3 regions of the Microbulbifer sp. 2205BS26-8 genome follow, and region 2 is predicted to be linked to each of the others. Evidence: predicted binding sites of a transcription regulator. Region 2 holds the regulator's gene; each other region holds the start of a gene.
The links. Region 2 encodes LexA, which represses DNA repair genes until DNA is damaged. Its sites were predicted from a motif close to ACTGTNTNTANANACAGT; they were not measured.
Positions count from the first base shown of each region.

Region 1: a site for LexA is predicted at 1,613-1,630, ahead of uvrD (DNA helicase II). Genes of this name have one in related genera too.
Region 3: a site for LexA is predicted at 1,716-1,733, ahead of recA (recombinase RecA). Genes of this name have one in related genera too.

Region 1 covers NZ_JAVAMR010000016.1:10,707-14,925, forward strand. Annotated here, with positions in the region: gene uvrD (DNA helicase II) at 1-1,579, opposite strand, end outside; gene hexR (transcriptional regulator HexR) at 1,719-2,573, shown strand; gene Q5Y71_RS07645 (multidrug effflux MFS transporter) at 2,704-3,948, shown strand; gene gstA (glutathione transferase GstA) at 3,958-4,219, opposite strand, start outside.
Region 2 covers NZ_JAVAMR010000005.1:35,901-40,119, forward strand. Annotated here, with positions in the region: gene topA (type I DNA topoisomerase) at 1-1,070, shown strand, start outside; gene Q5Y71_RS02790 (DUF6586 family protein) at 1,067-1,561, shown strand; gene Q5Y71_RS02795 (hypothetical protein) at 1,665-1,922, shown strand; gene lexA (transcriptional repressor LexA) at 1,995-2,600, opposite strand; gene Q5Y71_RS02805 (TIGR00730 family Rossman fold protein) at 2,761-3,399, shown strand; gene Q5Y71_RS02810 (TetR/AcrR family transcriptional regulator) at 3,778-4,219, shown strand, end outside.
Region 3 covers NZ_JAVAMR010000027.1:26,959-31,177, forward strand. Annotated here, with positions in the region: gene Q5Y71_RS10570 (regulatory protein RecX) at 144-626, opposite strand; gene recA (recombinase RecA) at 627-1,661, opposite strand; gene Q5Y71_RS10580 (CinA family protein) at 1,822-2,349, opposite strand; gene Q5Y71_RS10585 (SDR family NAD(P)-dependent oxidoreductase) at 2,639-3,379, opposite strand; gene Q5Y71_RS10590 (aminotransferase class I/II-fold pyridoxal phosphate-dependent enzyme) at 3,411-4,219, opposite strand, start outside.

The DNA.
Region 1 (4,219 bases), on a different contig from region 2:
CCTGCGGCAGATCCTCGCCGACAAAAGCGCGACAGGCGCTGACCAGCTCCTGCAGGTTCTCCACCCGGGTCTGGCCTTTCTCGCCTTTTTCTTTGCCGTGGAATTCCAGCAGGCCGCTGGTTTCAATCACATCTCCGGCAATTGCATCCAGCTTTTTGTCTTCGGCATTGGCGGCCAGCCGGTTAATTAAATCCTGAAATCCCTGCAGGGCATTGCCAGCACGGGCGGCGAGCACCCGCTGCTGCAACATCATCTTGGCCGCCTGCCACAGGGAGCAGCCCTGCTCGCGGGCGAAGGTGCGCACCATCTCCACGGTGCGCGCGCCTATTCCGCGTGCGGGCGTGTTCACCACCCGCTCGAAGGCGGTGTCGTCGTTGCGGTTGGCGATCAGGCGCAGGTAGGACAGCGCATTCTTGATTTCCAGGCGTTCGTAGAAGCGCTGGCCACCGTAAATGCGATAGGGGACCTGCTCGCGCAGGAGCCCCTCTTCCAGTACTCGCGACTGGGCGTTGGAGCGATACAACACGGCGATACTGTCCCGCCGGTTGCCGTCGCGCACCCAGTCTTTTATACGATCGACAATAAAACGCGCCTCATCCTGTTCGTTGTAGGCGGCGTAGACGGAGATGGGTTCCCCCTCTTCGCCATTGGTCCACAGCGCCTTGCCAAGGCGACCGCGGTTGTGGGCGATCACTGCGTTGGCGGCGTCGAGGATACGGGCGGTGGAGCGGTAATTCTGTTCCAGGCGCACTGTCTGCACACCGCGCAGGTCTGTGGAAAAGTGCTGGATATTCTCGATCCTGGCGCCGCGCCAACCGTAGATAGACTGGTCGTCGTCGCCAACCGCAGTGATATAGCTCTCTTCACCGGCCAGCAGGCGCAGCCAGGCATATTGAATCGCGTTGGTATCCTGAAACTCGTCCACCAGGATAAAGGGGAAGCGCTGGCGATAGTGGGCGAGGATATTGTCATTGTTCAGCCACAATTCGTGGGCGCGCAGCAACAATTCGCCGAAATCCACCAACCCACCACGCTGGCAGGCCACCTTGTAGGCAGCGTAAATGCGCACCATGGTCTGCAGCCAGGGGTCGGCACCGGCATCGATATACTGAGGGCGCAACCCCTCGTCCTTTTGCGCACCGATCCACCACTGGGTTTCGCGCACCGGCCATTTTTTCTCGTCCAGACCCAGATCCGCCTGCACCCGCTTGAGCAGGCGCAGCTGGTCGTCGGCATCGAGTATCTGGAAGTTTTGCGGCAGTTTGGCCTCCTGCCAGTGGGCCTTGAGGAGGCGGTGGGCGAGGCCGTGGAAAGTGCCCACCCACATGCCGAAGGTATTCACCCCCAGCAGTGCTTCGATACGGGCACGCATCTCCAGCGCCGCTTTATTGGTGAAGGTCACCGCCATAATGGCGTAGGGCGAGGCCCCCTCCACCCGCATCAGCCAGGCGATGCGGTGAACCAATACGCGGGTTTTGCCCGAACCGGCCCCGGCCAGCACCAATTGATTGCCGGGTGCCGCGGATACCGCCTCGCGCTGTGCGTCGTTGAGGGGGTCTAGAATCTGAGATACGTCCATAGGCGAGCATTGTACCAGAGCTTGTGTGCAAGACCTGTGTATATACACAGGATTTAGCCAAAATTAACCACACAAAGCCGCTCGCCAGCGATGCGCGCAGGGGCTACACTGCGCCATCTGACATTGCGAAGGAAGTCCTGTGAAACCGGCGGAAGTCACGCAAAGAATCAGCGAACAGCTCTCCTCCATGCGCAAATCCGAGCGCAAGGTAGCGGAGTATATTCTCGCCAATCCCGGCGAAATTATCCATATGCGTATCGTCGACCTGGCCACAGAGGCCCAGGTCAGTGAACCCACCGTGGTGCGCTTCTGCCGCGCGGTGGGCTGCTCGGGTTTTCAGGAGTTCAAGCTGAACCTGGCCCAGCAACTGGCCTCCAGTCCCAGCTTTGGTCAGATTGCGGTGACCGAGACGGACACCATTGCCGAATACAAGCGCAAGGTGTTTGACTCCACCGTGGATACCCTGCTCATGGTCCGGGACAGAATAGACAACCGCGCTCTGGAAGCTGCGGTAACTGCCATGGCCGCTACCCGGCGGGTCGAATTTTTTGGCTTTGGGGCCTCCGGCGCCGTCGCTGCCGATGCCCAGCACAAATTCTTTCGCCTGCAACTGGCCACCGCTGCACACTCCGATCACCATATCCAGAATATGTCGGCCATGTCCATGGAGCCCGGCGACGTGGTGGTGGCGATCTCCCAGAGCGGGCGCACCAAGGCGCTGTTGCGCTCAATGAATATGGCGAAGAAACAGGGGGCCCTGGTTGTGGGCCTGGCTCCCAGCGGCTCACCGGTAGCACAAGAGGCCAGTATCCCGCTGGAAGTGGATGTGGAAGAGGACATCGAGATCTACACGCCGCTGTCCTCGCGTATTGCCCATCTGGTGGTGATTGATGTACTCGCCATCGGTGTGGCACAGCGCAAGGGACCGCAGCTGCAAAAACATCTTTTGAAACTGAAGCAGGGCCTTTACACCCTGCGGGAAGACAAACACTGAATCCGGGTGTATTGCTGCGCCTTCACGGGGATAATAGACACACCACCTGACATAGCTTGCGCCCGGAGGCCATGTTCAGGGCAACTTGCCCCCGGGATTGCCCGCACCAAGCCTTACCAGAGCACAATCAATGACCACTGCATCAACCGCTGAACAAAAAGCCCCACGCTGGCTGGTGGTGTGGCTGGCAGCCCTCGTTTCACTGACCCCCTTCTCCATCGACAGCTACCTGCCGGCAATTCCCGCCATGGCCGCGGCGCTGGAGTCCGATGTGGCGCAGGTCCAGTACTCGGTTTCCAGTTTTTTGCTCGGCTTTGCCCTGGGGCAACTGTGTGGCGGCCCACTGTCGGACCGCTGGGGGCGGCGACTGGTGGGTACCATTGGCCTCATCATCTATATCGTCACATCGCTGCTGGTGCTGTTCGCGGACCATGTGGGCCAACTGATTAGCCTGCGCTTTCTACAGGCTATTGGCGGTGGTTTTGCCACAGTGATCTGTGCCGCCATCGTGCGCGATCTACACAGCGGCCGCGAGGCCGCCAAGATTATCTCAATCATCAGCACCATGATGCTGACGGCGCCCCTGATTGCGCCATTGATCGGCTCGCTTTTGCTGGAAGTGGGCGGCTGGCAGAGTATTTTTGTTTTTCTGCTGCTGTACGCCATGGCCATGCTGCTGCTGGTCCACCGGCTGCTGCCGGAAACCGTGCCGCGCTTCACCCGGGCCCGGCGCCAGCGGATGCCGCTGGGCTCCCTGATAGCCAGTTACGCTGTGGTACTGCGCAACCGCCGCGCCCTCGGGTTTCTCGCCGCCCAGGCCTGTGTCAGTGGCTCGATGTTTATTTACATCACCACGGCGCCTTTCGTTTTTATGGAGTATTTCAATATTGGCGCCAACCAGTTTCCGCTGTTTTTCGGCGCCTGTATCCTCGGGTTGATTGTGATGGTGCAGGTGAACATCCGCCTGCTCAACCTGTTTCAGCCGCGCTCAATTTTTCTGGCGGGTATTACACTTCAGCTTCTCGGCTGCGGCCTGCTGCTGCTGTGCACCCTGACCGGTATCCGGGAATTGCTCCTATGGATGGTGCCTTTGGTACTGGTTATCAGCTGTATCGGCATCATCGCACCAAACGCCGCCGCCTGTTACCTGGAATTTTTTCCCAAGGTAAGCGGCAGCGCCAATGCCCTCTACGGCGCTGCGATCTTTATTACCGGTGGTGTGCTGGGCGGGCTGGTGAGCAGTCTGCACACCGGCACACTGACCCCCATCGCCGCGTCGATGTTTGCCTCGGCACTGGTGGCACTGTTGAGTGCTGTTGTTGTCGCCAAAGCGCGCCAACCCATTGAACCGATCCATCGCCTCACCCTGCGCTGAGGTGGCCAGTCAGGCACTTTTGCCGTTTTCCTCCTCAAGGGCCCGTTGCACCTCTGGCCGCTCCGCCATGCGCTTTTTGAATGATTGCAATCGCGGCCAGCGCGACATATCAAATTGCAAAGACTCCAACCAGGTGGACAGGACATACAGATAGGCATCCGGCACGGTGAACTCCCCTCCCATCAGATAGCCTTTATCCAGGTGCTTCTCGATATAGTCAAAACGCCGGATCAGATTTTCACGGGCACGTTGCTGTTCTTCCTCGGGACCG
Region 2 (4,219 bases):
ATCGCCTCAGTGAAAGCTTCAAAAATTTAATGGACTACGGTTTTACCGCGAACCTGGAAGAGTCCCTGGATGCGGTGGCCGAGGGGGAGAAAGGTTGGAAACAGTTACTCGATGAGTTCTATCGGGACTTCTCCGCTCGTCTGGAAAAGGCGCAGTCTACCGATAAGGGCATGCGTCGCAATACCCCGACTGACACGGATATTACCTGTAGCAGGTGCGGACGCCATATGCAAATTCGCACGGGTTCCACCGGGGTATTCCTGGGCTGTTCCGGTTATGCTCTGCCCCCCAAGGAGCGCTGCGTCAATACCATGAACCTGGTATCTGGCGATGAGGCGGTGGATGCGGACACAGATGAGGAAGCGGAATCCCGCCTTTTGCGCGAGAAGCGCCGTTGCGCCAAATGTGGCACGGCCATGGACAGCTACCTGCTGGATGAGCACCGCAAGCTCCACATCTGTGGCAACAATCCAGATTGCAGCGGTTATGCAATTGAGCAGGGCACCTTTAAGATCAAAGGGTACGATGGCCCGGTGATCGAGTGTGACAAGTGCGGCAGTGACATGCAACTGAAGTCTGGTCGTTTTGGTAAGTACTTTGGCTGTACCAATGAAGCTTGTAAAAACACCCGTAAGTTATTGAAAAATGGCCAGCCGGCGCCGCCGAAAATGGACCCGGTGCCCATGCCGGAGCTGGCGTGCTTGAAAGTGGATGACCACTATATTCTGCGCGACGGTGCCACCGGGCTTTTCCTGGCCGCCAGTCAGTTCCCTAAAAAACGCGAAACACGCGCCCCCCTGGTCAAAGAGTTGCTGCCTCACCAGAGCGAAATCGACCCCAAGTACAGCTTCCTTTTCTCTGCCCCGCTCAAAGACAACGAGGGGCGGGACACGGTGGTGCGTTTCAGTCGCAAGATGCAGCAGCAATATGTGCAGTCTGAGGAGGGGGGCAAAGCGACAGGATGGCGTGCTTTCTATCGCGAGGGCACTTGGCAGGTCGAGCCCGGTGATAAAAGCACCGCTGCCAAACGTAAACCCCCGCGCAAGAAAGCCGCTCAAGGCAGTCAATGACGAATCTCTATACGGGTCTGGTTGTCTCTGCGCTGCGCAAATGCCAGCTGTTGTTACAGTTGTCTGGTGAATCTGCCTTGCAAAACAGGGCCCTGCAAGAGGCAGCCCTGTTTCAGTTGTGGAAAGCCTACAAGGCTTACCTCGCTGAGCTGGCAAATGAATTGCAATTGGGTTTCGAGCCCGAGTCATTGCAAGTAATCCTGGATAGTCTCAAGAGCCGGGGAGTGGTCAGTAGTGAGGCCAGGGAATTATCCTTGCTCTATGCTGATCCAGATAGCTGGTTAAGCAAGCTGCTTCAAGGCTGGAGAAAGCTGCAGCAGCTTGCTCCCACACCCACAATGGAATCCGCGCGGAAAGAGGCAAACCTGATCCCACTGCGCAGTATGGCCGCCCCCACATCCGGTGCGCTTTCTGCTGAAATTCTGCTGAAGTGGCATGGTGCTCTGAGAGAATTGGTGCGCAGGCAGCGTGCCAGTTTGGAGGAGTGTTAAGTGTACCTGTGTACCATTTGCTTCGCTTGCCTGCGCCCACTGAAACTTATAAATAGCCTGTGTTACACTGGGCGCAAATTGATTTGTGGTGAAGGAAAAGCAAATGTCCTCCGAAACTTATGAGATTATCGAACTGGCCAATGGCGATGTGGCTTTGCGTCGCAGCGGCCACAAGGAGGACCCTCTGGTGAGTATTCATTTCTCAGCCGAGAGTCTCCAGTTTATGAGAAAACACAAGGTGGCTATTGCCCGGGCTATGCTGGAAGCGGGCATTGAGGCTGTACACAATCTGGATGAGCTGGAGCCGGGTTACTTTGAGGAAGACGAGGAATCACTGCTGGCTAACCATACGATCCATTGATCGAGGGGTTATCCCGGAGAGGTTTCAACAGCGGCCAACGGCCGCTGTTTTTCGTATTAAGGCGTGATCAAATCAAGGGGTTTGGCGAATGACGCCCACCGCCAGCCCTTCAATCACAAAGTGGTTGTCCCGCATATCCACCTGAATGATGTCGAAATCATCATTTTCAGGCAGTAACTGCACCGCCGCCTGGTTGCCTTTGCGGCGGAAACGTTTCACGGTGACCTCCTCGTCAATACGTGCCACAACAATCTGCCCATTCCTGACCTGCTCGGTTTTCTGTACCGCGAGCAGATCCCCGTCGAGTATGCCCGCATCGCGCATACTCATCCCGTGTACCCGGAGCAGGTAGTCTGCCGGCGGGCGAAAGAAGTTGGCAGGAAGGTCGCAATAGTCCTCGATGTGTTCTGCCGCGAGAACGGGGTGACCTGCGGCAACGCGACCAATGATGGGAAGGCCGGATTGGTGGTCGGGAATCCGAATGCCGCGGGAAGCGCCGGCGACCATCTCAATGGCTCCTTTGCGCGCCAGGGCCTTCAGGTGCTCTTCTGCGGCATTGGGTGACCGGAAGCCCAGCTCCTGGGCAATTTCCGCCCGGGTTGGCGGATAACCTGTTTCTTCCAAATAGGTTTTGATCAGCTCTAGTACTTGGGTTTGTCGGGCAGTGAGATTGGTCATGGGATTACCTAATATTCTGTATTTTTATACAGTTGCTGGGATTATATACAGAATTGATGTATATGCAATCCCAATGCACCCCCGCTGTATATGCTGCTACATTGGTTATGAAAACTGGGAATGAAACACGCTTGTTGAAAGGCCTGACAGAGAGGGAACGATGCTGGATGCAAAAATGGCTGAGGCATGGCGGGTGCTGCGCATACAGTCGGAGTTGGTAGATGGCATTGAACGTCTGATCGCACTTAGTGGCGCGGTTACGGTTTTTGGGGGCGCGCGCTTTACCGAGAGTAGTCCCGAGTACCGGCAAGGTGTGAAGCTCGGTGAGTTATTGGCCGCAGAGGGTATTTCGGTAATCACCGGTGGGGGACCGGGTTTGATGGAGGCGTGTAATCGCGGAGCTTTTGCCCTGCCGGGCACTTCAATTGGGTTGAACATTGAGCTTCCTTTTGAGCAGACAGCCAACCCGTATCAGGATATCAGTTTAAATTTCCGTTATTTCTTTGTGCGTAAATTTATGTTTGTCAAACACGCTGTGGGCTTTGTGGGTCTGCCGGGGGGCTACGGTACTTTGGATGAATTGTTTGAGGCATTAACTTTGGTTCAGACACAAAAAGTGCGACGGTTTCCCATTGTATTAGTGGATAGAAACTACTGGCGTGGTCTCTACAACTGGCTGGTGGATACGGTCTTGGAGCGAGATTGCATTGATGCAGGCGATCTGGATTTATTCCACATCGTGGAAACGGTAGAGGAGGCGGCAGACCTGATACTGCAATTTATGCGGCCCCAGGAGTAAGCAGAATTTTTCCCGTGTGTCGCGCCTGCCTCCATCTCGTATTTTAACCGGCAAACAAAGCGTCGCATTTAAAAAACAGCGCAATTGAACTGGCTGCTTTTGTGACTCGCGCCGGCCCGGAGCTGCTGGCTGCGCCGCTTGTATTGCAATGACCCGGCAATGTATGCCACGACCGGGTTAGCGATAACTGAGCAAACCATACTTCTTCCAAAGGAGCGGTCTTTATCGACAACGTGCTCCCAACCGCTACCCCCTCCTGATCACAGCCTCAATGATTGATCGGGATATGGGAGTAGAATAGGGTGTCGACAGACCGGCGGTGGAGTGTGCTAGTCTGGCCAGAATCAAACACCTGTTTTAAATCCTGGTTGACTGCTTATGAGCCATACGGACACCGTTATCCGCATACTGGACGCCGCAGAGATCCTGTTTTCGGAGCGCGGCTTTACCGAGACATCCTTAAGGACAATCACCAGCACGGCCGGGGTCAACCTGGCCGCCGTCAATTATCATTTTGGTTCAAAGAAGGCATTGATTCAGGCGGTGTTTGAACGTTTTTTAACCCCGTTCACCTGCGCGCTGGAGTCAGAACTGGACGGGTGTGCTGCATCTGGTCGACACCTGCGTGTGGAAGACCTGCTGGGGAGTCTCTACCGGGTGGGGCTCGGCAGCCTCGGCGAACATGGTCGCGATCCCCAGCGTTTCATGCGCCTTTTAGGGTTGGCCTATACGCAGTTCCAGGGGCATTTGCGCCGTTTTATCGTGTCCCGGTATGGCGATAGCTACCGCCGTTTTGCCGGTCTGCTGGCAGAGGCCCTCC
Region 3 (4,219 bases), on a different contig from region 2:
CCCTGCAAAGACGCTGGGGCGACAGCTACTCAATGAAGATTTGGTTAAATCTTGCAGCACAACTGTTGCAGCAAACCGAAGGACATTGACCGGGGGAAAAGGATCGCGCTGGTTATATATCGGGCAACAGGAAAACTGTGTGGTTATTGATCACCCAGCACCCAATGAATCACCTCTGCCGGAAAACCGCGATAGGCCAGATAACGCTGGCGCCGTGCATACTCCTTCGCCCGCTGGTCCGGCGGCATCGCACCGATGTGGACGGAATATTTTCGCTGCAGCTGTTCCTGTGCGAACGCAAACCAGTCCACCTCGGCCTGCGCCAGGGCACCGGACGCCAGATCCCCCGCAATGCCACGCTGTTGCAGTTCCCGGCTAATGCGCAGGGGCCCCTGGCCGCGCTGGACCCACGACCGGACAAAGACCTGAGCGAAACGCCGGTCCGACTGGTAATTGTGCCTTTGCAGGTATTCGAACAGTGCATCGAAATCGGCATCGGGAAATCGACCCGTCAGCTTCCGCCGCAATTCCAGGCGGGAATACTCGCGGCGGGCCAATAGGGCAAGCGCCGCATCGAGCAATGCTTGCGGAAAATTGGCGGAAACCCCCTGTTTGGAATACGGCATTTACTCCTGCGGAAGTTCCGCAGTCTCTTCAGCGCCGGCTGGGATCAGATCGCCCAGCAGTTGTGCGCGCAACTGCTCTTCGATCTCACGGCGGATGTCCGGATTCTCGCGCAGGAATCGGGAGGCATTGGCCTTGCCCTGGCCAATTTTGTCGCCCTTATAGCTGTACCAGGCACCTGCCTTGTCCACCAGGCCCAGCTTAACGCCGTAATCGACTATCTCGCCAATCAGGTTAATGCCTTCGCCGTACAGAATCTGAAACTCGGTCTGCTTGAACGGCGGCGCCACCTTGTTCTTCACCACCTTCACACGGGTTTCGTTACCCACCACTTCATCGCCGTCTTTTACAGAGCCGATGCGGCGGATATCCAGCCGCACAGAGGAGTAGAACTTGAGCGCGTTGCCCCCGGTGGTGGTTTCCGGGGAACCGAACATCACGCCGATCTTCATGCGGATCTGGTTAATAAAAACACACAGGGTGTTGGTGTTCTTGATATTGGCGGTGAGCTTGCGCAGGGCCTGGGACATCAGGCGGGCCTGCAGGCCAACGTGTGCATCCCCCATTTCGCCTTCGATCTCGGCGCGTGGCGTCAGGGCCGCCACAGAGTCCACCACCAATACATCCACAGCACCGGAGCGCACGAGCATATCCGCCACTTCCAGAGCCTGTTCACCGGTATCCGGCTGGGACACAATCAACTCATCGACATTGACGCCGAGTTTCTCAGCATAGATGGGATCAAGGGCGTGTTCCGCATCCACAAACGCACAGGTGCCCCCACCGCGCTGGGCTTCGGCAATCACCTGCAGCGTCAGGGTGGTTTTACCGGAGGACTCCGGGCCATAGATTTCCACAATACGACCGCGCGGCAGGCCGCCAATGCCCAGGGCTACGTCCAGGCCGAGGGAGCCGGTGGAGATCGCCGGAATGCGCTCCCGCTCCTTGTCCCCCATGCGCATCACTGTGCCCTTGCCAAACTGGCGTTCGATCTGCGACAGCGCCGCCCTCAAAGCCTTGTCTTTGTTGGAATCCATGATCATTCCCGTATTTCGAACCGTGTTGATTGGTGGCAAGCTTAACGAAGGATTACTGTATAGGCAACCAGTCTTTGCCCAATGACCTGGTCCAGCGATTATTCTGTGGAGGGGGTTTTTCAAGGGCGCAGACACCTACAGCCGGCTATTCGGATTGGCTTTAGAGACATCCTGGGTACAGGTGCTCATCCAGTACGGACAGCATACCCCTGATCGCCTCTACCACTGTCTGCGCCTGTACGGCAGAGCGATCTCCCCGGAAGTGGAAACAGCTGGCATCGATCTGAACCGGCTCCTGTCCCTCTGCGTGGGCCCAGGCAATCCAAACCGTGCCCACGGGTTTCTCTTCGGTGCCACCATCGGGGCCGGCGATACCACTGACCGCAACAGCCAGATTGGCATCCATCATCGCCAGCACTCCACAGGCCATCTGCCGAGCCACCGGCTCACTGACAGCGCCAAATAACTTCAGATCCCTGGCATCCACGCCCAGTACACTGTGCTTGATACGATTAGCGTAACTGACAATCGCTCCGTCGAACCAGTTGGAGGCTCCCGCCACCGATGTGATTGCCGCAGCAACCGCCCCCCCCGTGCAGGATTCCGCCGTAGTTACCCGCCAGCGGCGTTTTTCCAACGCCACACCCAGCTGTCGAGCCAGCCGGGTGATATCCCCATGATCCACCATCTTGTTCTTACCATTTAAACCGGCGGGCCGAAGAATAACCGCCCGGGATACTTCCCCCGTACAGATACCATAGCGACAACCCGACTTATTGTATATTCAATACCCACTGACCACGACAGCCGCCAGGCACTGTCCAAATGCCCTTTCGGAAAACAAAAATGCCCACCTCAGAATAGGCAGACAGAAATCCGGTCATACCCAGAAAGACTATAGGCAGGCTACCGGGGCAGACATGTGCACGGTTACTTGCGTGGTATTTTTAGAGACAGGGGCAGGAATACGCTCCTCTTCACCAGGGTAGTTGGCTGCCATCCCAAAACAGCAATTGTCCGCTATCCGCGGGGCCAAGTTGTTCCAGCACATCCACCATGCGCCGCGCACTCAATGCTGCGCTATAGAGCTTGCCGGGGGCAAGATTAGTCTGAAAAGGTTTGGAGAGCGGTGTATCGGTTGTGCCCGGGTGAATCGCCACCACACAGCTGTTTTCCAACCGGCGCCCCCACTCAATAGACAGATTCCTGATCAGCATATTCAATCCTGCCTTACTGATGCGGTAGCTATACCAACCACCCAAACGGTTGTCGCCGATACTGCCCACCCTGGCAGACAGGGAGGCCCACAACAGTGGCTGCCTGCGCTGGAGTTGCCGGTTCAGGGCCTGGGCCAGGTGCAGATGGGTAAGCAGATTGATGCGTATGGACTGCATCAGCCAGTTATCGTCGCACTGGTCGAGGGATTTTTCCGGCCCGTGGGTTTTGTCGTGCAGCAGCCCGCAGCAGTTGATCACCCAGTTGGGGGGGGTGGAACATTCACATAAAAAATGTTCAATGCTAGCGATGGCATCGGCCTGATCGAGAGAAGCAGACAGGTGATGGCGTTTGCCGGTGTGGCCGGGCACCCGCTCTCCTTTGTCGCGGCTCACTGTCAGCAGGGTAATACCGGCAGAGCGCCGGGCCAGTTCGGCACCGATGGCCTTTGCAATACCGCCGCCGGCACCCGCCAACAACACGGTTCTGGGTTGCTCAAACATACCGGCCTCCCTGCCGGATTTAATCCTGTGCTTACCTGCCCGCCTTGCCGGCAGTGGATTTTTTGTCTTTCGCATCCTCACCAGCCGATACTGCCCTGACCACCCGCAGCATGGGTTCGTCGGAGCGGAAAATCAGGCCGTGGATCTCCGTGGTGTTCTGCCCCTGTAACAACTGCTGCAGGAACTGCACTATCTGCGCGGAGATCTCCTGGCCCGGCACCAGCACGGGAATGCCCGGCGGATAGGGCACAATCTCATCGGCACTGGTGCGGCCAATCAGGTTTTGTGTGACCTCTGTGCCATTGTCCATCAGCGGCAATTCCTCGGTCTCGGCGAAATAGGCATCCGCCGGCAGGCAGGTGAAGCGGGTAAACTCCGGCAGGCGCCGCGGTGTGCCTACATGGATACGCCGCCGGTGGGTGTTTCCAGCCAACTGCTTGAAGGCGTGTATCAGGCGCAGCAGCTTGCTCTCAGTGCTGCCCAGGGTGACCAGCACCGTGATGGTATTGTAGGTGGTCTTCTCCACCTGGATGCCGTACTGGTCAAACAGTTTGATCTGCATTTCATTGCCGGAATAGCCACTGCGGGAAATATCGATGGTCACCTTGGTAGGGTCCAGGCGGATATTGTCACCGGCCAGGGGCTCGGCGATCAGGTCGTCGAGGGTCAGGGCGCGAAATACTCCGGTTTCGTTGACCGCGCGGCGCAGGGTCTCCACCATTTGCAGGCACTGCCTGAGGCGGCCGTACCCCTCCATCGCCATCTGTTTGCGCGCCACATCAAGGCTGGCGATCATGGCGTACTGCGGGCTGGTGGAGGCGTGCATATTCAGGTTTTCGC